4 regions of the Mesobacillus sp. ABV4_180 genome follow, and region 2 is predicted to be linked to each of the others. Evidence: predicted binding sites of a transcription regulator. Region 2 holds the regulator's gene; each other region holds the start of a gene.

Evidence for each region. The regulator Rex, encoded in region 2, represses fermentation and respiration genes when NADH is low (regulators of the CRP and FNR family bind a similar motif). The targets are predictions, from matches to a motif close to TTGTGAAATATTTCACAA.
Region 1: the regulator Rex is predicted to act here: its motif matches at 4,080-4,097, upstream of pflB (formate C-acetyltransferase).
Region 3: the regulator Rex is predicted to act here: its motif matches at 1,565-1,582, upstream of ACXAEA_RS02595 (AtpZ/AtpI family protein).
Region 4: the regulator Rex is predicted to act here: its motif matches at 1,071-1,088, upstream of ACXAEA_RS21540 (DoxX family membrane protein).

What each region holds. Positions count from the first base shown of each region.
Region 1 is NZ_JBSWTJ010000001.1:2,028,769-2,034,061, reverse strand. It holds gene ACXAEA_RS10345 (alkaline phosphatase) at 1-441, opposite strand, end outside; gene ACXAEA_RS10340 (D-alanyl-D-alanine carboxypeptidase family protein) at 605-1,771, opposite strand; gene ACXAEA_RS10335 (DHH family phosphoesterase) at 1,976-3,172, opposite strand; gene ACXAEA_RS10330 (cupredoxin domain-containing protein) at 3,311-3,760, shown strand; gene pflB (formate C-acetyltransferase) at 4,182-5,293, shown strand, end outside.
Region 2 is NZ_JBSWTJ010000001.1:47,076-52,368, reverse strand. It holds gene ACXAEA_RS00225 (ABC-F family ATP-binding cassette domain-containing protein) at 1-641, opposite strand, end outside; gene moaC (cyclic pyranopterin monophosphate synthase MoaC) at 796-1,290, shown strand; gene ACXAEA_RS00215 (redox-sensing transcriptional repressor Rex) at 1,318-1,974, shown strand; partial or broken gene ACXAEA_RS00210 (YdiK family protein) at 2,001-2,200, opposite strand; gene ACXAEA_RS00205 (lysostaphin resistance A-like protein) at 2,204-2,935, opposite strand; gene groES (co-chaperone GroES) at 3,319-3,603, shown strand; gene groL (chaperonin GroEL) at 3,771-5,293, shown strand, end outside.
Region 3 is NZ_JBSWTJ010000001.1:494,531-499,823, reverse strand. It holds gene atpB (F0F1 ATP synthase subunit A) at 64-774, opposite strand; gene ACXAEA_RS02600 (ATP synthase subunit I) at 797-1,168, opposite strand; gene ACXAEA_RS02595 (AtpZ/AtpI family protein) at 1,176-1,397, opposite strand; gene ACXAEA_RS02590 (S8 family serine peptidase) at 1,655-3,940, opposite strand; gene upp (uracil phosphoribosyltransferase) at 4,155-4,784, opposite strand; gene ACXAEA_RS02580 (serine hydroxymethyltransferase) at 4,983-5,293, opposite strand, start outside.
Region 4 is NZ_JBSWTJ010000001.1:4,236,846-4,242,138, reverse strand. It holds gene ACXAEA_RS21555 (SRPBCC family protein) at 1-107, opposite strand, end outside; gene ACXAEA_RS21550 (DUF1801 domain-containing protein) at 120-542, opposite strand; gene ACXAEA_RS21545 (VOC family protein) at 567-938, opposite strand; gene ACXAEA_RS21540 (DoxX family membrane protein) at 1,163-1,678, shown strand; gene ACXAEA_RS21535 (GNAT family N-acetyltransferase) at 2,214-3,137, shown strand; gene ACXAEA_RS21530 (GNAT family N-acetyltransferase) at 3,177-3,632, opposite strand; gene ACXAEA_RS21525 (YdeI/OmpD-associated family protein) at 3,657-4,307, opposite strand; gene ACXAEA_RS21520 (YceI family protein) at 4,583-5,110, shown strand; gene ACXAEA_RS21515 (spore germination protein) at 5,228-5,293, shown strand, end outside.

The sequences.
Region 1 (5,293 bases), 2.0 Mb from region 2:
TGTTGCAACAAGACCCGTTGCTTTGCCATTTTCCTTCGCTGCTTCGAGAACAGTTTTAACAGGTGTTTCGTCATTGTCTACAGCAATGGCAGCATTGTATGTCTTAATACCCGCAGACATTGCAGTTGCTGCTGCTGCCGAATCTGTTACATTTTGCGCTGGATCTTCTGGATATGTCATCTGGTTTCCGACAAGATACTTATCAAATTCAGTTTTCTCCATTTCTGATGTTTCAGGGTTATCTTTCAAGTAACGATAAGCCGAAGTATAAGACAAGCCCATTCCGTCGCCAATTAAAAAGATTACATTTTTAATTTCTGTTTGGTTAGATTTATTTTCACTCTTTGCCTCTGCATTAAATGTACCTGCCAAGCTGCCGAACGCTACAGTGGAAAGAACAGCGATCGGGAGAATCTTCTTCTTAAAGTTTGCTTTAATCATTTCAAGACCTCCAGAAAAGTTATTTAACTCAATGACAACTATAAAGCGTATCTATTAATCTATGATTAACTCTATGTAAAAAAAGATTAAGACCATGTTAAGACTCTTTACAACCCAGCATTAACAATCCCCTTTTTCAACCAAAACAAAAAGCAGGCGACCATCACCTGCTTCTAAACCTTCTATTCTTTCTTTGTCTCTTGTTCAATATCCAAACAGCAGTTCCTAGAAAAAGCATTGCTGCTCCTAAAATTTTATTCAGTGAAAACATGCTGCTTTGCTTAGGTTCCTGGGTAGTCTTTTTCACTTCAGGCTTCTTTTTTATCAATGGTGATAATTCAACTGATTGAATCGTTTCACCCTTTCCATTCTGCACAATCAACACACCTTCGTCATCGATCACTCTCTTGCCTTGCTCGATAGGCTCGGTTAAGGATATGTTTTCAGAGGCTTTGAATCTTAATTTGCCGCTGGTGAATTCCTCACCTTTCTTAATTTGTGAGTGCCTGAAGTTGGCAAAACCATATTCAAATAGCTTAATGGTATCTTGGTAGATTTTTAATTTATATTCCGATTTCAGCATGATAGCTGTCAATTTCATTTCTCCATTTTCAGCTGTGGTAGCAAGCGTCTGCTTTGACTGGTCTACAAAACCCGTCTTCCCTCCCGTAACGCCCTCATACGGGATTTCTCCTTTTAGCATCCGATGGTGGGAAAGAATTGTAGTGTCCCACGATTCTCCATCCCAGGCCAATTGTTTTGTTCCAAAGATTTCACGGAAATCGGTGTTTTTCATTGCATAATTAACCATCATCCCTAAATCTTTTGCAGTTGTATAGTGATTTTCATCGAATAAACCATGAGGATTTACAAAATTGGTTGCTTTAACCCCGATTTCGGACTTAAGAAATTCATTTATGTTTTTCGAGTAATTTTCAATCGATCCATCCAAATGTATGGCAATTGCCAATGCTGCATCATTGCCAGAGTTAATCATCATTCCCTGGATCAGCTTTTTCAAGGTCACCTGCTCCCCGGGATTTAGATAAACTCTTGTGCCATCAATACTTACTGCCTCTTCACTAACAATGACCTTTTCATTTAAATCAGCCTTTTTCATTGCATAAATTGCTGTAGCAATCTTTGTAAGGCTTGCAGGGTACATCCTGGTTTCCTCATTCTTTCCGAAGAGGATTGCTCCTGACTCAGTATCCATCAAGATTGCAGCCTCTGAAGTCAGCTCTGGTTCTGAATCCTCAGCTCGTGCTGTTCCATTAAAAGAATTAATGCAAATCAAAATCATCAATAATGACGCCAAAAATTGTTTCATCCACACACATCCAGTATCCTTTTCTCCCAATATATTTTAGCAGAATGATGTCGAATTTTCTGCAATGTTAATTAATTTTAATATAAATGGAACTTTAAAAAAATGTGTGTAAACTTTTTTATAAGCGATAATCGATTCGAAATGGCTATATGTTCAATCCAAGCCACGCCTCATCCATTAAAAAAACCCATCAAATGATGGGTTTTATTTAGTTAAAGAACCATAAATGTAGGATTCAAGATAACCGAAATATATTTCATCCCTGGCAAGTGCTGCACCAAACTTCCTTTTTAAAAAATGTTCTGCTGCCGCAAAATCTTCAAACGGGACTGTACGTTCATTATTTTCCATTAAAACGGAATATCGCTCTCCTTCCTTGAAGATAAAAAATAGGTTCCGTTCACGATCTTCATATAAACAGCCTTTGTCAGATTCTTTCAGGTTATAGGTGTTTTTAAACGCATCCTGCTTGATCGGATCAAGCGGAAAAGCCTGTTCAATGTAGCGTTTATAGGCCTCTGCACTCATAGAACACCCAGAAGCCTTCGCATGTCCTCCCCCACCAAATTCACCTGCAACCGCTGAAACATCTACATGATTATGGATTGTCCTGAAACTGATTTTCTTTCCACCCAAATTGAGGATAGCAATATAATCAAGATGTGGATACTCCTTACCTAACTCGTTTCCCAATTCAGAATGATAAGACTCTGCGTGTACTATACCGGCAAACAACCCGTTCGTTTCGATTTGGATAATCTCCCGCTTTTTCCTCCTGATATAACGTTCGATTTTATCCTCTTCCATTTCAAGAAGCTTTACTTCGAAGTCATCATAATCGAAAGCGTCTCCAGATCTCAAACGAGATATCATTCGCTCTTCAAATTCTTCTATCGATATCAAAAAGAATAAGTCATTCAGGTTTTTAGCTTTGTAATTCTTGAGAATGTCCCAGTCCCACGTATCATACTGCCTGACAAGCTCTACAAACTCATCAAGAGAACCATTTTTTTGCAGGTGTTCCTCCTGCACCAAATACGCATATACCAATGAAGCAGCACTAGTCAACGTACCTTCTTCGTCTTCTATTTTTACGAAGCCCCAAGATAAGTCGTTGAAATGCAAAGCAGTTTTATGATGGTCTATAAGCTTCGCCTTGCCCCCTTCATTCACGAACTGATTTATTTTTTCCGTATTGTCCTCATTGACTGACAAATCAGTGATATAAAGGTGATCTTCTTTCTTCATTCGGTCATTCAACTTTTCGAAATAGCGTTGAACCTGGTAATTCAGCCCTGAAACTGAGTTATACCTTACTTCAGCTTTATCTCCGAAGGCTAGCTTAAATAAAATTCCGCAGGCTACCCCATCCAAATCGTTATGCGTAAATAAACGATACATAGCTTCCTCCTTGATTTAATCTAATCTATAGTGTGTTTTTACAGTACTAATCTATACAAAAGAAATTTCTAAAAAAATAGACAAGTTCTCCATAGGGATTAGCATAACATTTACAAAGGATATAAAGGAGTTGATTTAATGCATTTCTTTGTGGTTAAAAAAAGGGCTATATATTTATTCGCACTTATCGTTTTTATTGCCATCATTGGATCCTTGTGGATGAGCTTAAAGCCTGATGCAACACCCGCAATTGGAGGGCAAAATGATAAAATCCGTGAGATCCACATGGTTACAGGAGAGTTCAAATCTTCAACTGATGACGGCAAAGAGATTGAAGCCTATCGTTGGGATCCTGGAACGATCATCATGGAAAAGGGTGAAAAAGTCCGCTTGGTGATCCGTGGAGTAAATGGAAAAGAACATCCCTTCATCATTGAAGGAACAGATATAAAAGGGGTCGTAAAAAAGGGAGAAAACACTGTGATACCATTACAATTTGACAAGGAAGGAACCTATAGGCTAATTTGCATGACGCACCCTTCAGCAGAAAATAATGGCCCCATGATCGCATATATTGTGGTTGACTGATTAGGCTAGAACAAAAAGCGCAAGCGCATCGTTCAGCCCGGCAAGCTCTGGAGCTAGATTAAGATTTCTGACTGCGGTTATACACAACCGAAAAATTCTATAAATTCCTATCCCACCAGAAAACAGGATTTTGTATCCTGTTTTTTCTTTTTGACACAAAACATACAAAACCCCATAAACACAGTGAAAACAATTGCTGTTACGATTGAAAATATGAAGCATACTTTCATACAACAGTTACGGAAAACCACCTCCCAATTATAGTACAGCCTCCAAATTCAGCAGGTTGGTTAAACAGCAAACACTCATTATTCAAGGATTGTTCACACTTTCACAAATCTGTCACACTAAATCTGTTTCAGTCGTAGTATGATGAAAGTGTGATAACTGTTATATAAACAATTACTAGAGGTGAACCATAATGGAACAATGGAAAGGGTTTAAAACTGGTACCTGGCAGGAAGAAATCAACGTACGGGATTTTATATTAAAAAATTACTATGAGTATACTGGCGATGCAAATTTTCTTGAAGGAGCAACTGAGGAAACAAACCTTTTATGGAATCAAGTAATGGAGTTAACGAAGCAGGAACGTGATAACGGCGGTGTCCTCAATATGGATACTAAAGTTGTTTCTACCATTACTTCACATGGACCTGGCTACCTTGATAAAAACAAGGAAAAAGTTGTCGGCTTCCAGACAGATCAGCCATTCAAACGCTCTATGCAGCCTTACGGCGGTATTCGCATGGCGAAAGCTGCTTGTGAAGCATATGGCTATGAATTGGATAAAGAAGTAGAAAAAATCTTCACCGATTTCCGCAAAACTCATAACCAGGGTGTCTTTGATGTTTACACAAAGGAAATGCTCCAGGCACGAAAAGCAGGAATTATCACTGGCCTACCTGACGCATATGGCCGCGGGCGCATTATTGGCGACTATCGCCGGGTCGCACTTTACGGTGTCGACTTCTTGATGGAACAAAAGAAAAAAGACCATGGAATGACGAGCAGTGTCATGACTGAGGACACAATGCGCCTGAGAGAAGAAATTTCTGAACAATACCGTTCATTGAATGAATTGAAGCAGCTTGCAGAGAGTTATGGATATGACATCTCCAAGCCAGCATCCAACGCAGCAGAAGCCTTCCAGTGGGTGTACTTTGCCTACCTTGCAGCAATTAAAGAACAAAACGGTGCAGCGATGAGCCTTGGCCGTGTGGCAACATTCCTTGACATATACATTGAACGTGATCTGCAAAACGGGACATTAACAGAGCAGGAGGCGCAGGAACTTGTCGACCACTTCGTTATGAAGCTTCGATTAGTCAAATTTGCCCGCACTCCAGATTACAATGAATTATTCAGCGGTGACCCTACTTGGGTAACCGAATCAATCGGCGGCATGGCACATAGCGGTAAATCCCTTGTAACAAAGAACTCTTTCCGCTTCCTTCATACACTTGATAATCTTGGGCCAGCCCCGGAACCTAACCTGACTGTTTTATGGTCCCCTGCCCTGCCTGAAAACTT
Region 2 (5,293 bases):
CCGTCATACCCCTGCAAATATTGCTCAAGCCAGGAGAGCGTATCAATGTCCAAATGGTTTGTCGGCTCGTCCAGGATCAGGATATCCGGACGGGTCAACAGCAGCTTTGCCAGGGCGAGCCTGGTTTTCTGTCCGCCGCTTAGAGTTGAGATTTTTGTGGAATAATCAAAAGAATGGAAGTTCAGGCCGTGCAGCACGGAACGAATATCCGCTTCATATTGATAGCCGCCCTTTTCCTTGAATTGCACCTGCAGAAGATCATATTCTTTCAGGACTCGCTCGTATTCGGTATTGTTCGACAGGATGTCAGGATCCGACATTTTTTCTTCCAAGTTGCGCAGATTCTTTTCCATCCTGTGCAGGTGCTCAAAAACGGACAGCATTTCATCCCAAATGCTTTTCTCTGACTCCAGTCCGGTATTCTGGGCTAAATAGCCAATAGACGTACCTTTAGGGCGGATGATTTCTCCTCCGTCATGTGATTCGTAGCCGGCGATGATTTTCAGCAGGGTGGATTTGCCTGCGCCGTTACGGCCGACTAGTGCAACTCTGTCACGGGTCTGTATTTCAAACTTTATATTCGATAAAATAAGATCAGCAGCAAAATATTTTGATAGCTGATTAACCTGTAATAATATCATTATTTTTTCACCTCTATTGCCTTAGAAATAGTGTAACCCATTACTATAGGCACGGCAATATATGCGATTGATCATTGTATTTGTGAACATAGAAACAAAGTTCACACACAAGTTTGTGAAAATAGTGTATCATTTGGATGAGAGGAGCTTGAACATGGCAGAATTTACGCATTTTAATGATGAAGGCAGAGCGAAAATGGTCGATGTCAGCGACAAACCTGAGACGGTCCGCACGGCATTAGCCCATTCAAGCATAACCGTGAATGAGGATATATATGTAAGGATAACTGAAAATAAAATGAAAAAAGGGGATGTACTGGCAGTTGCACAGGTAGCTGGCATTATGGCGGCGAAAAAGACGTCTGAAATCATCCCGATGTGCCACCCGCTTCCATTAACAGGCATTGACCTTTCGTTCGATTGGGAGCAAAATGGAAGTGACTATATTTTAAACATCTCAGCATCTGTAAAAACGAAAGGGAATACAGGTGTAGAAATGGAAGCGTTAACAGCAGCTTCAGCATGTGCGCTGACTGTTTATGATATGTGTAAGGCCGTCGACAAAGGCATGGTGATCGGCAAGACGTATTTAGTCGAAAAAACCGGCGGGAAAAACGGCGATTTTAAGAGAGAAGAGAAGCTGAAGTAGAAATTCGGACAGGGTGGAGGATGGAGAATGACGAACGATGCTATGAAGATTCCGCAGGCAACCGCAAAACGTTTGCCGCTGTATTACCGATTCTTATTGAACTTGCATTCTTCAGGAAAGCAAAGGGTATCATCTGCAGAGTTAAGTGAAGCGGTAAAAGTAGATTCAGCGACAATCAGAAGGGATTTTTCCTACTTTGGGGCATTGGGTAAAAAGGGATACGGCTACAATGTGAATTACCTGCTGACCTTTTTCAGGAAGACATTGGATCAGGATGAACTTACGAAAGTAGCCTTGATCGGTGTCGGTAATCTGGGAACGGCGTTCTTGAATTATAATTTTTCGAAGAACAACAATACGAAAATCGAAATTGCTTTCGATGTCGATCCTGGTAAGGTAGGTACACAAATCGGCGACGTACGGGTCTTCCATATGGATGACCTGGATAAAGTAGTTGTCGAGGAAGGCATTCAGGTTGCGATCCTGACTGTTCCATCAGCTGTAGCGCAGCCGATTACGGACCGATTGGTGCAAGCGAATATTAAGGGGATCCTGAACTTCACGCCTGCCAGGCTGAATGTGCCATCTTCAATCAGAATTCACCATATAGACCTGGCTGTTGAACTGCAATCATTGATTTATTTCCTGAAACATTATCCGACAGACAGTGAAATCGCAGAATAAAAAAAAGCTCCTTCGTGATGAAGGGGCTATTTTTTCTGGATTTGCTTCAATTTGAAATGGAACAGGATCATCCGGATGCCCGAACCAAAGTCGAAAGGGCAAGCGCGACGAGGAGATAGGAGAAAAATCCCCAGCCTGACTCGTTCACATTCTGGATCGCGAAATAGGTGAATAAGGTGCCTAACAAGATGTAGACAATGCCTGAAAATAAAGGCGATTGCTTCATAACTTAAAATCCCCCAATAAAGCTTTGAATTTTCTCTGCTTCTTTTATCATTCTCTCAATGTCTTCCCGGAATACGGATTGAAGCAGGACAACCATTGTATTCATTGTAACGTGGGCGATGATCGGAACGATGATCCGCTTTGTTTTTACATAAAGAAATGCAAAGGTGAAGCCCATCGCTGAGTATAAGATCACGTGCTCCGGCTCAAAATGCGCCAGGGCGAAGATCACGGAGCTGATCAGCGCGGCAAAAAAGAAGTTCATTTTCTTATGAAGGCTGCCGAAGATGATTTTCCGGAAGACGATCTCTTCTAAAATCGGACCGATGATCGAACTGACCAGGATAACTATAGGGAAGTTCTCAATCAGTTTAATGATCTCCTGTGTATTTTCGGAACCCATTTCGATGCCGATCATATTTTCAATACTGCCGGCAATCGATTGGGCGAATAGAGCGAGAAACACACCGGCAATTGCCCAGGCAGCAGAGCTTGCCGGCGTAGCCGCGTCCCGCAAATCAGCCTGAACGGTCTTTTCTTTCCTTAAAATCAACAGCACAATTAGAAGTGTCAGCGAAAAGCTGATCACGAGCCAGTACGGAATCGAGAGGGTTTCCATTTCCTCCAGGCTCTTTCCCATTGCCGCTCCAATGAAGGCGACGATCGGAATCCCGATCAGGCTTGAAAGCTGCATGACGATATAGGCGATAATGACGTACCAATATTCCTTTTTCAATATGATAATCTCCTTCAAAAGCCTTTTCATGTTATACGGTCTAAAGCAATAAAAGTTCCACGATGCTATCTATCCATTTTACTAGTAACCATCTGCAAAGTTCAAATATCAGGGTGTCTGCTCAACTTTTTGGTTAAAAATTTCTTGATCCGGCATACTCTTTAAGGTGGCCATTTTTAGCCAGGCTGTTATTGAAAATAACGAAAAAAGTCGATTGTTGTCACAGGAATCCGAGAAAGGAAATAAGGGCAAATTTTCTAAAAAAAATTGGACTTCATGCTTGCAAAAAAAATAGAGATTCATTATTATATAAATTGTGTTAGCACTCTAATGAGGAGAGTGCTAATAAATAATCTACATATAATTTGAGGAGGTTGTTTCACTTGATCAAGCCACTAGGAGATCGCATTATTATCGAGCTTGTTGAGTCTGAAGAAAAAACTGCAAGCGGTATCGTTTTACCCGACACAGCGAAAGAAAAACCTCAAGAAGGTAAAGTAGTAGCTGTAGGCACTGGCCGCGTACTTGACAACGGAGAGCGTGTTGCTCTTGAAGTTGCAGTTGGCGACCGCATTATCTTCTCAAAATACGCAGGTACAGAAGTGAAGTACCAGGGAACTGAATACCTGATCTTGCGTGAAAACGACATTCTTGCAGTTGTAGAATAGAAAAGCGGAAGCGCCTTGGTCAGGCCCGAAAAGCGCTGGAAGGCTGGCCAGTGAAGTCGCTCTTTGACTTCATTGGACAGACCGAAGCGACTCGAGGGACTAGGCGCTGGAGCTGGACACTAATTTAAGGAATATAAAATTCAAAAATTCGAGGAGGTTTTTTTACGATGGCAAAAGAAATTAAGTTCAGTGAAGAAGCACGCCGTGCGATGCTTCGCGGGGTAGATTCTCTTGCGAATGCAGTAAAAGTAACTCTTGGACCAAAGGGACGCAACGTGGTTCTTGAGAAGAAATTCGGTTCTCCACTAATCACGAACGATGGTGTGACAATCGCAAAAGAAATCGAACTTGAAGATGCATTCGAAAACATGGGTGCTAAGCTTGTTGCTGAAGTAGCAAGCAAGACGAACGATGTTGCTGGTGACGGTACTACGACTGCAACAGTTCTTGCTCAAGCGATGATCCGCGAAGGTCTTAAGAACGTAACTGCCGGTGCTAACCCAATGGGCATCCGCAAAGGAATGGAAAAGGCTGTTGCTACAGCTGTTGAAGAATTAAAGGCTATCTCTAAGCCAATCGAAGGCAAAGCTTCTATTGCACAAGTTGCAGCTATCTCTGCTGCTGACGAAGAAGTTGGCCAATTGATTGCTGAAGCGATGGAGCGCGTTGGAAACGACGGCGTTATCACGATTGAAGAATCTAAAGGCTTCACTACAGAATTGGACGTTGTTGAAGGTATGCAGTTCGACCGCGGATATGCATCTCCATACATGGTAACTGATTCTGACAAGATGGAAGCAGTTCTTGAAAACCCATATATCCTGATCACTGACAAGAAAATCGCAAGCATCCAGGAAATCCTTCCTGTACTTGAGCAAGTTGTACAGCAAGGCAAGCCATTATTGATGATTGCTGAAGATGTTGAAGGTGAAGCACTTGCTACATTAGTAGTTAACAAGCTTCGCGGAACATTCAACGCAGTTGCTGTCAAGGCTCCTGGCTTTGGTGACCGCCGTAAAGCTATGCTTGAGGACATCGCAGCACTAACTGGCGGTGAAGTAATCACTGAAGAGTTAGGCCGTGACCTTAAGTCTGCAACAATCACTTCTTTAGGACGCGCTTCTAAAGTTGTTGTTTCAAAAGAAAACACGACTATCGTTGAAGGTGCTGGAGACAGCGCACAAATCGCTGGCCGTGTGAACCAGATCCGCGTTCAAATGGAAGAAACAACTTCTGAATTTGACCGAGAAAAATTACAAGAGCGCCTTGCTAAGCTAGCTGGCGGTGTTGCAGTCATCAAAGTTGGTGCTGCTACTGAAACGGAATTGAAAGAACGCAAGCTTCGTATTGAAGATGCTCTTAACTCAACTCGCGCTGCAGTTGAAGAAGGTATCGTATCCGGTGGTGGCGTTGCGCTTCTAAACGTATACACGAAAGTATCTGAAATCCAGGCAGAAGGCGACGAAGCTACTGGTGTGAACATCGTCCTTCGTGCTATGGAAGAACCAGTTCGCCAAATCGCTCACAACGCTGGCCTTGAAGGCTCTGTTATCGTTGAGCGCTTGAAGCGCGAAGAAGTCGGAACAGGCTTCAACGCTGCAACTGGCGCATGGGTGAACATGATCGAAGCTGGTATCGTTGACCCAACTAAAGTTACACGTTCTGCACTTCAAAATGCAGCATCCGTATC
Region 3 (5,293 bases), 450 kb from region 2:
TCCTTTAATGTATGAAAAAATAGTTTTTTAAAAAGTTTTGTCCATTAAATGAACAGGTATATATTAATGGTCATGGCTCACTTTATGAGAGAGATAAACCATCGTTAACATTGTGAAGATGAACGCCTGGATTCCACCGACGAAAACGGAGAATCCTTGCCAAGCAAGCATTGGAATGATTGCGGCCAAATGTCCGCCTACTCCAGTTGCGAGTCCGGCTGCAAGCAGGGAAAGTAGAATTTCACCCGCGTAAATGTTTCCGTAAAGACGGAGACCAAGAGTAAGCGTATTTGCGAACTCTTCAATGATTTTGATCGGGAACATAAACCAGAATGGTTTGAAGAATTCCTTCCCGTATTCAGCAGTCCCCTTCAGCTTGACACCATAGTAGTGGGATAAACCTACAACCATGACTGCAAGAGTCAGAGTGATGACTGGGTCAGCTGTTGGTGATTTCCACCAAAGCACACCGTCATAAGTGACTGAGAATGGAAGTCCTAGCATGTTGGAAACAAAGACGTACATCATCAATGTAATACCAAGCACGTGGAATCTTCCCCCGTCTTTCCAGTCCATCGCACTGTTGATGATTCCTTTTACAAAGTCCATTACCCATTCCATGAAGTTCTGGATCCCTGTCGGTTTCATCGCTAGATTGCGAGTGGAAAGAACTGCGATGATGAAAACGATAGCGGATGCTACAGTGATCATCAGCATATTTGCCAGGTTAAAATTAAGCCCTAAAAAATCAACTATTGGGGCTCCATGTGCCATAAATATTCACCTCTCTTCCCCGCTATTTACGTTTATGAAAAGACTGGACAAAAAAATCTATCATAATGACAATATAGGATGTCATTAATCCCAAAACGGAAAAAATAAGACTTATGCGATCTGGATATTTCATCGCAATGATGACTACAAGCGCACCAGTTGCGAGCCTCGAAACGAATCCAAGTGAACGCACCTTCTTCCCCTGCAAAACCGAGTCCCCAAAACGATCCATTTTCCTTGTGAGCTGCCATAAATTGAACAAACCAAGGCTTGTACCAAAAATCAATCCGGCAAATTCAGATTGATAGCTTGTAAAAGCATACCCTAGTACGTACAGCGACAACAAGGTAAATATGTATTTTCGATAACGTTGGAACATATCCTTAATTTCCATTTACGGCTTAGTCTCCCGAGAAGAAGTGTTGGACGAGGCGGAGCATGGCATATACACCTGCCGCCAATCCGATCAGCAATCCGAATATTAAGAAAAGCGGGTCTGTACCAAGGGTACGGTCGAGCCATCTGCCGGAAAAAATGCCAATTAAAATGGAACCTACCAATTGAGATAGTATAGCGGACATGAGTGCCATCGCTTTATATGGGTGGCGGTTGTTTCGGCGCATAAAAAACGCATCCTCGCTATTGAGAATGGACGAATCAGGGGGTGAAAAATATTTTTCGAAAAAACAAAAATTTTCACTTAAAAAAGCTTGCAAATCAACATTGAAAACCTTATCATTTTATGCCCTTTGTAAGCATACAATAGGCTATTGTCAATGTCAATCCATTGGGGTGAAAAAATTCACAAAGTTTTCACTGTGAATATATGCCATAAAATCTATTCTGAAATTATATTATAAAAACAAGGCCGGAAGGAAAATCACCTTCTTCCAGCCCTGTTTTCTTTCTGATTTTTGCTGATTGTGACCACCGCATCGATGGTACTTTCGCGACCAGCTTTTTTAGCAAAAACCTTGGCTAGATATACTCCATCCTGTGGCAGATCTTCATTCGGTATTTCCTTCGAAATCATCCCGTTTTCCATTTTCCTTCCCCAGTCCAGAAACCCGACAAAGCGGTACTGATCCGGATCGAACAGGGCGATGCCGAACTCATCGGCCCCTCCAGGCAGATAGACTTCATATCGATAAGCATCCCCATTGTCTGCTGGTGCAAAATCGAAGCCCATCACTCGTGGATAATCTGGTTCCTCAAGGACATACAAGTAAGGAATCCTGATCTTAATTTTTCCATCGTTTAAAATCAGGCTGCCATCGTGTATTTTATCCTTTAAATGTTCTGGGCTGACCTTCATCGCCACATCAACTTTTTTCACTTCATTAGGTTCTAGAGTAAAAGTAAAGGGCAGCTCCCATTCGATGCCGTTTTCACTTTTTGGAACGGAGAATGAGTAGCTCTTTGTACTTTTACTTATATTCTTAACTTCAAGCTTCGAACTGTGGCGGTGCATATTATCCGCTAGCTGAAATTTTCCGAATTGCAGCGACCCGGGAATCACCAGACTCTCCGCCTTGATTGCCGCTTCAGTCTGAATTCTGCCCGCCCCCTGTTCGAACGTTCTGTACGTCTTACCATTCAGGTCGGCAATCTGCTGGGCTGTATTCATGATCGCTGCTTTGATTTCATCCGGGCTCCATTCCGGGTGCGCCTGTTTAATGAGGGCTGCGGCACCTGCGACATGTGGAGCAGCCATGCTTGTACCCTGAAGAGAAAGGTATCCTCCGGGAATCGTACTGTTGATCGCCACACCAGGAGCGACGATATCCGGCTTGATGTCCCATGTTACTGTCACCGGACCGCGTGAGCTGAAGTCGGCAAGAATATCTTTTTCTTCTATTAAATCTGTCCGGATCAGCATTGGCCCTCTTTCAAGCTGTTTTTTCAATGCCAATCCTTCCCCTTTGCTGATTGCCGCAATCGGGATTGGCAGGCTTTCCTCGAGGTTGCCGAAGAACGTCCCTTTCGTGTTGTTATAGATAATGACCGCGAGCGCTCCTGCTTCAAGGGCATTCTTCGCTTTTTCGGTAAAAGTCAGTGTTCCCCTCTCGACTAAAACGACCTTGTCCCTAACGTCTTTCATCTCTTTTTTGCTGCCCAATCCAGCGAACACAAGATTTTCACTCTGGGTAAGCTTCCATTTGTCCGAACCCTGCAAAAGCTCAAGCCTGATTTTTTGCTGTTGGCCAGGCGCTGTTATATAAGGAACTTGCATAGGCGGAGTAGAGGCACCGACCGAAATCGCTTTTGAAGCGGTACCCGGCGATCCGACTGTCCAGCGGTTAGGTCCGGAATTTCCAGATGAAGTGACGGCGACTATTCCATTTTCCACCGCTTTATTGAGGGCGAGGCTGATAGGCAGGTCAGGACCGTTCACATCGTTTCCGAGCGAAAGGTTCAGAACATCCACCTTGTCCTTGATCGCTTCATCAATCGCAGCGATTACCTGCTCTGTCGTTCCACTGCCGCCAGGACCAAGCGCTCGGTATGCCACAATTTTTGCATCAGGTGCCATTCCTCGCATTCTCCCATTTGCCGCGATGACTCCAGCCACATGCGTTCCATGCAGCGTACTCCTAAGCCCAAAACCCTTCGTTTCCATCGGGTCGTCATCTCCATCGACCAGGTCATGTCCTCCGGCAAAATTGCGGCGCAGATCAGGATGCTCATAATCAATTCCTGTATCAATCACCCCAATCGTCACTCCCTTGCCAGTCAAACGATTTCCTTTTTTATCGAGGATCCCGCGAACTTTTTCAGACCCAATCAGTTCGAAGTTATCGATGAAGCTGGAACTAGAACGATATCGAGCAGGAGGATGGGCTGAATTTTCAACTTTGTACGTGTTCACTTCTGATACTAGTTCAATATCATTTGAGTTCTCCAGCTGTTTCAGTTCGGTTACTGGCCCCTTGACAGAGTATCCATGGATCGCATGCCTGAAAACCCTGCGAAGTTTTGTGTTTTTTAGATTTTGGAGTTGAAGGCTGATTTCCTGTTCTGTTAATTGTTGTTTAGTCAAGACGATTGCAATTTTTTCGGCATGTGGATCTTCAGATGGAATCGGTGGATGCTGAAGTTTTACAGGCTGGAAGGCAGCGAGGATTGTTATTGAAAGAAAAATGAAGTAAAATTTATACTTTTTCATGAAAATAGCTCCCCCCTTTTGACTTAGCGTTTCATTTAATGGGGATTCGTATTCAGGTTACTTATTTGGTATATGAATTCCGCGAAACTAGAACGTAATTCCGCTATAACAACCCGGAATTCCGCGAAAACATGCCCCAATTCCGCTAACTAGAATTAGTCTAAATCCAAATGAATATAAAAAGCACCTCTTTTAAAGAGGTGCCTCAGTAGTCTTATTTCGTTCCAAATAAACGGTCGCCTGCATCTCCCAATCCAGGTACGATGTAGCCGTGGTCGTTCAGCTTCTCATCAAGTGCCGCGATGTAAATATCCACGTCAGGATGTGCTTCTTTTACCATTTCTACCCCTTCTGGAGCTGCGATCAAACACATGAATTTAATGTGCTTTGCGCCGCGCTTTTTCAGTGAGTTGATTGCTTCAACAGCAGATCCGCCTGTTGCCAGCATTGGGTCAACAACGATGAAATCACGCTCTTCGACGTCACTTGGAAGTTTTACATAGTATTCAACCGGCAATAATGTTTCTGGGTCACGGTAAAGGCCGATATGTCCGACCTTTGCAGCCGGAATCAATTTCAGGATGCCGTCAACCATTCCGATTCCTGCACGCAGGATAGGGATGATCCCAAGCTTTTTGCCGGAAAGTACTTTCGATTTGGTCTTTTCGACTGGTGTTTCAATTTCAATTTCCTCAAGCGGCATGTCACGCGTGATTTCGAAAGCCATCAGCGTTGCGACTTCGTCTACAAGCTCGCGGAACTCCTTTGTGCCTGTGCTCTTATCGCGGATATAAGTAAGTTTATGCTGGATCAATGGATGGTCAAATACGTATACTTTTGCCATGTTTATCGCTCCTTTTAAGGTAAATGAGTTGTGAACACCTGTCTGTTATATGTAAGATCTGTTGAATCACACTTCGTATAATTTTACAGAAAAACCTTTCCACAAGCAACCGCTTCAGACTATAGATTTTTTCCAGAAAAAACGGCCCCCATTCGATGAGGACCGCTGTCTGATTTCTCGGTGAAATTCCGTCTGCTCTTAACGCTCTGGATATAATTCAAATTTGCTGGTTAAATCTTCGACGCGTTTTTTGGCTTCTTCAAGCTTGGCTTCGTCTTCGTGATTTTTTAATGTGAAGGCGATCATTGATGCGATTTCGTCCATTTCTGCATGACCGAAGCCGCGGCTTGTGACGGCAGCTGTACCGATGCGGATCCCGCTTGTTACGAATGGGCTTTCAGGATCGAACGGGATTGTGTTTTTATTTACGGTGATTCCGATATCATCCAGTACTTTTTCGGCCACTTTCCCGGTTAAGCCGAGTGAGCGCAGGTCAACAAGCAATAAAT
Region 4 (5,293 bases), 4.2 Mb from region 2:
TTTTCGGTCCACGCTTGGTAAAGGACGTGAGGCGGGGACTCCATTAAGCGTTCAACCGTAAAGCCGAGCGGCCTTGCTGATAAGTCTGGTATTGTGATAGGTTCCAATTTATATTCTCCTTACTTAGCGGGATATCTATCTTGTAAAAAGGCCACAGACTGATTGATTAATGCTTTTAAAACATCTACATCAATATCTGCGATTTTATTAATGTACACACAAGCTTTTCCAGAAGTATGCTTGCCAAAATCCTTTAATAGCGCTTCTCTTTCGGTGTCGCCGGTGGCAAAATACAAGCTGATTTTCGCTTTCCGGGGTGAGAAGCCAACGAGCGGCGCATCGCCTTCGTGGCCGGTTTCGTACTTATAATGGTAGGATCCAAATCCGATGATGCTCGGTCCCCACATCTTCGCTGGATATCCAGTCGTTTCTGTAAAAATGTCCAATAGCCTGTACGCATCCTCACGCTTTTTCGGATTGTCGACAGCTTCAATGAACTCAATGACACTATTGTCATTTTCCTTTGTTTTCAGTTCGTACATCTCAAGGATTCTCCTATTCTTTTTTTATCTATGTTGGTCTACAAGAATCTGATTGCCGTCAGGATCTTCAATCATGAAATGGGCTGGCCCTTCTCCTGATTCATTTGCCTCAGCCAGGAACTTTACACCGTGTTCTTTCAGTTGCTTTTGAAGTTCGCGAACATCCGTAAAACTTTCCAGATTTTCGGCATTTTGGTTCCAGCCTGGATTGAAGGTAAGGATATTCTTTTCAAACATCCCCTGGAACAGTCCGATAATGCAATTCTCATTCTTCATGATCAGCCAATTTTGTGTAATGTCCCCACCCAGGTCTTTAAATCCAAGATTTTCGTAAAAAGCTTTTGAAGCTGCAAGGTCTTTTACCGTTAAGCTTACAGAAAATGCACCAAGTTTCATGTTTTCTACCACCTTTTATAGAATGAAAATTCTGATATTAATCTAAATTTAGTATAGACAAGCATTCTAAAATTTACAATGAAGCACATAAAAAAACCCTTGTCATAATTCGTTCAAAACATTTCAACAGAATTGTGAATTGATTCACAAAAACCCCTATTTTCGAGATATATTTGATATCTTATAAGTGTAATAATACTAAATAACTTAATGGAGTGAGGAAAATGTTTGCAAAGTGGTTAAGAGAAAATAACATTGCTGCTGGCCTGTTGACTGTCATTAGGGTTTGGCTAGGATATAACTGGATGACTGCCGGATGGGGCAAATTGACTGGGGAAGGATTCGATGCTTCCGGCTATTTGAAAAATGCTGTAGCGAATCCAGTTAAGGGTCCAGATGGAAACATGGTATACGGCTGGTACGTGAGCTTCCTGGAAAGCTTTGCACTACCGAACGTCGAACTGTTCAACTTCATCGTTCCGCTTGGTGAATTCCTTGTCGGACTTGGTTTGATCCTTGGTACACTGACAACTGCTGCAATGTTCTTCGGCCTTGTGATGAACTTCAGTTTCTTCCTTGCCGGAACAGTATCTCACAACCCAACTGACATCTTCTTCGGCTTCATCATCCTGGCTGCTGGCTTCAACGCAGGCAAGTACGGCTTAGACCGCTGGGTAGTGCCATTCATCCGCAAAACTGTTTTGAAACGCGGTGAAGAAGGCGTCCGCAGCGCAGCTTAACCTTAGTTACATCCCCCTTTAAAATAAATTGGCTGCCGGGAAATTTCTCGGCGGCTATTTTTGTTTCGGGTATAGAGTCTTCTTATATTACCTTATTGGGGTTTGCTACCCTAAAGTCTTTCTATGTTATCTTTATTAGGTTTGCCAACTGGTTTCGGGCATATAGAGTCTTTCTATGTTCCCTTTATTGGGTTTGCCGACTGGTTTTTGGCTTATAGAGTCTTTCTATGTTCCCATTATTGAGTTTGCCAACTGGTTTCGGGCATATAGAGTCTTTCTATGTTCCCTTTATTGGGTTTGCCACCTGGTTTCGGGCATATAGAGTCTTTCTTTTGGGGATATATGTGTATCCATCTAATTTAAGGTCTAGAATTAGCCTAATACCAGAACGCGAGAACCGTCCCCATGTTTCTTAATCAAACGTTTGATTAAGAAAAATTGTGATTGGTAAACGGATAATTATTTCATATTCAACATGAACAGGTTGAATTATAATCGAATTAGTGTGAATTTTTAAAAATGGGGGGTGGATTCAGTGAAAACCATTCAGAATCCATGGATTAAGCTTAAGGGGAATATTGATGCTGATGACTATGAAATGATCAGCCAACTTCAGGAGCGCTGCATTCAACACGATGGCACGGCTCTTAAACTGGAGCTTGATTACAAGCTTGGGGTTAACAATGACGGCAGCAAGGGTGTTCAAGACATAAATGAGTTTTTGTATTTCGATGGGGAGAAGTTGATTGGCTATATTGGTGTTTGCAGTTTTGGCGGCCCGTGGGAAATCAATGGCGTGGTGGATCCGGATTACAGGCGTCAGGGTGTGTTCACTAAATTATTTGAGCTGGTTCAGCAGGAATGGAAGCGTAGGAATTCTGGCAGCATGCTGCTGTTAAGTGACCGCAGCTCGGAATCTGGCCAGAAATTCATCGCTGGAATTGGTGCAGGGTACAAGCATTCAGAGTATGAGATGTTCTTGAAAAAGGATGATCAAGTCCTAACTCAAGATCTATCGTCTGGAATCACCTTCAGAAAAGCAACCAATGGGGATGCCAGGGAAATCGCCCGTCAGAATGCGATTTATTTTAACGACGAATACAATGAAAATGACTTTGAAGACATTGAGGCAGAAACCGAGGAGATGATTCTCCCTGAAGAAGAGGAAAAGCGGGGGATGACCTCTTACCTTGTTGAAAAAGACGGACAGATCATTGGAAAAGTGAATCTCCAGCTGACTTCCAAGCTTGGTGCCATCTTCGGTCTTGGAGTCCTGCCGGAGTACCGGCGCAAGGGATATGGAAGAGCACTACTCCTCATGGCGGTCGAGAAGCTGAAAGAAGCAAACGCAAAGGAAATCATGCTGCAGGTAGCGGCCGAAAATTCCAACGCGCTCAACCTTTATAAGTCATGCGGATTTGTGGAAACATCCACGATGGATTATTTTGAATTGAAATAGTTAATACAATATAGGACGGCTTCCTAAGCCGTCCTATTCTTATAATTTCATCGTCATAAACACACTATTATCGTCTTCCACATAATCCCCAAATGGCGGGCAGTATTCAAAGCCGTATTTTTCATAAAGCTTCCTTGCAGGGACGAATGCCTCCATTGAACCGGTTTCCAGGCTTAGTCTTGAATAGCCGCGCTCCCTGGCTTCCTTGATGATGTGCTCGAGCATGGCCTGTGCAACTCCTTTTCGGAGATGGGCAGAGGCCGTCCTCATCGATTTGAGCTCACCATGCTGGGAATCAAGCTCCTTCATTGCACCGCAGCCCATGAGCTGCTCACCTTCCCAGGCTGTCCAGAAGGAAATCTCCGGTTTCTTTAACTTATCAAGCCCCAGCGCATGAATGCTTTCGGGAGGGGAGTGAAGCGTCATCCCGTGCAAATGTTCCCCGATTAATGAAACCACTTCAGAACCTGTTAGATCATCGACTTTAATTTTCATAAAAAAACCCCCCGGAGATTGAAACTATTTCTTTTTCTGGCGGAATAAATCGATTGATTTATACCCTTGTGATAAAATCTCGACCATTTGTTCCTGGCGTTTTTCGCGCGTTTTTTGCTGCTTGGCAGAGAATATGTAACGAGCCCAATCTTTTTGGTAGCCTGGGGTCAGTTCTTTATAAAATTGTTGCTCATTTGGATGATCAGTTAGTAATTTCTCAACATCCTGGACGTTGTCCTCGTAATCAGCCACACACTGGCTTGCCGCTGATGACTTTTGTGCTGGCTTCTTTTCCCGCTTTAATCCCACGACAGTAAAAACGTCATCCATACTGACCATTCTCGAAAATTTGATATCGCTATTTTCTACATATCCATCTTCGCCCACCTTCATCGCCGGGAAGATCTCATCTCTATGAACATAAGTTTCATACCGCTTGTTGCCTTTTTTCGGATAGGCAAAAAATAAATAACCTTTTTCCTGTAATGGTTGCTTTTTAATGATGCTCTGAACATGTTCTGCCATTTCATCAATCGTTTCGATAAAGATGAAAATGGCATCATGGTCGCCGGAAATTTCCGTTTTATAACCATTGAACAAATCATAATCGCTTGGCTGGTTGAGGACAGCCAGATTCTTGTACTTAGTCAGATTCAATTTATTTATGATTGTCATCATATACTCCTTTATGGTTTGGGTATCTTTATTATAAAGTATATAAATTGGCAGGATGCATATCAACATAGGCGGCATATATAAATAATATAAGCAGTTGTATGTTTTTGTAAAAAAAATCAAAAACACAGTTGACAGTCAGTTTGTTTCCATGATAAATTTATCTTGAATTAAAGATAAATTAATTCGAGGTAAATATTAGATTTTTAAAATTTTTTAGATGTTTATCTCGAATTCGAGATAAAAAAACAAAAACAATTTGGAGGGATTTTAGAATGGCTAAATTTGCAGTAGACCAGGCGCACTCAGCAGTAGGATTTGAAGTGAAACACATGATGGTATCAAAGGTAAAAGGACAGTTTGATTCTTATACAGCAGAGGTTGAAGCAGCAGACTTAACAGATCTAACAACAGCTTCAATCTCATTCAAAATTGACGTAGCAAGCATCAACACACGCAATGACGATCGCGACAACCACTTGAAATCAGCGGATTTCTTCGATGCGGAAAGCAATCCAACAATCGATTTCAAATCTACTGTTATCACAAGAGACGGCGATGACTATAAAGTAGCAGGTGACTTAACGATCAAGGGTGTAACAAAGCCAGTAACATTCGACGTTGAATTCGGCGGCAAAGGAACAAACCCATGGGGTGTTGAAGTTTACGGCTTCGAAGCAGAAGCAAAGATCAACCGCGAAGAATTCGGGCTTACATGGAATGCAGCACTAGAAACAGGCGGCGTTCTAGTAGGAAAAGAGGTAAAAATCAAAGTTGAACTAGAAGTGAATCCAGCAGCATAAAGGTCAAAGGAGTCCAATTCGCACATGAATTGACTCCTTTTCTTTTTAGCTCATGACTCACAGTATAGTAATCCCTCCTCTGGGAATATTAAGGCAAAAAGTAATTTGGGTGTTTATATGAGTGAGGATACAGCGAGAATCTCGAAGGTTTTAAAAGAGAACTTATCTTACATACAAAGTACA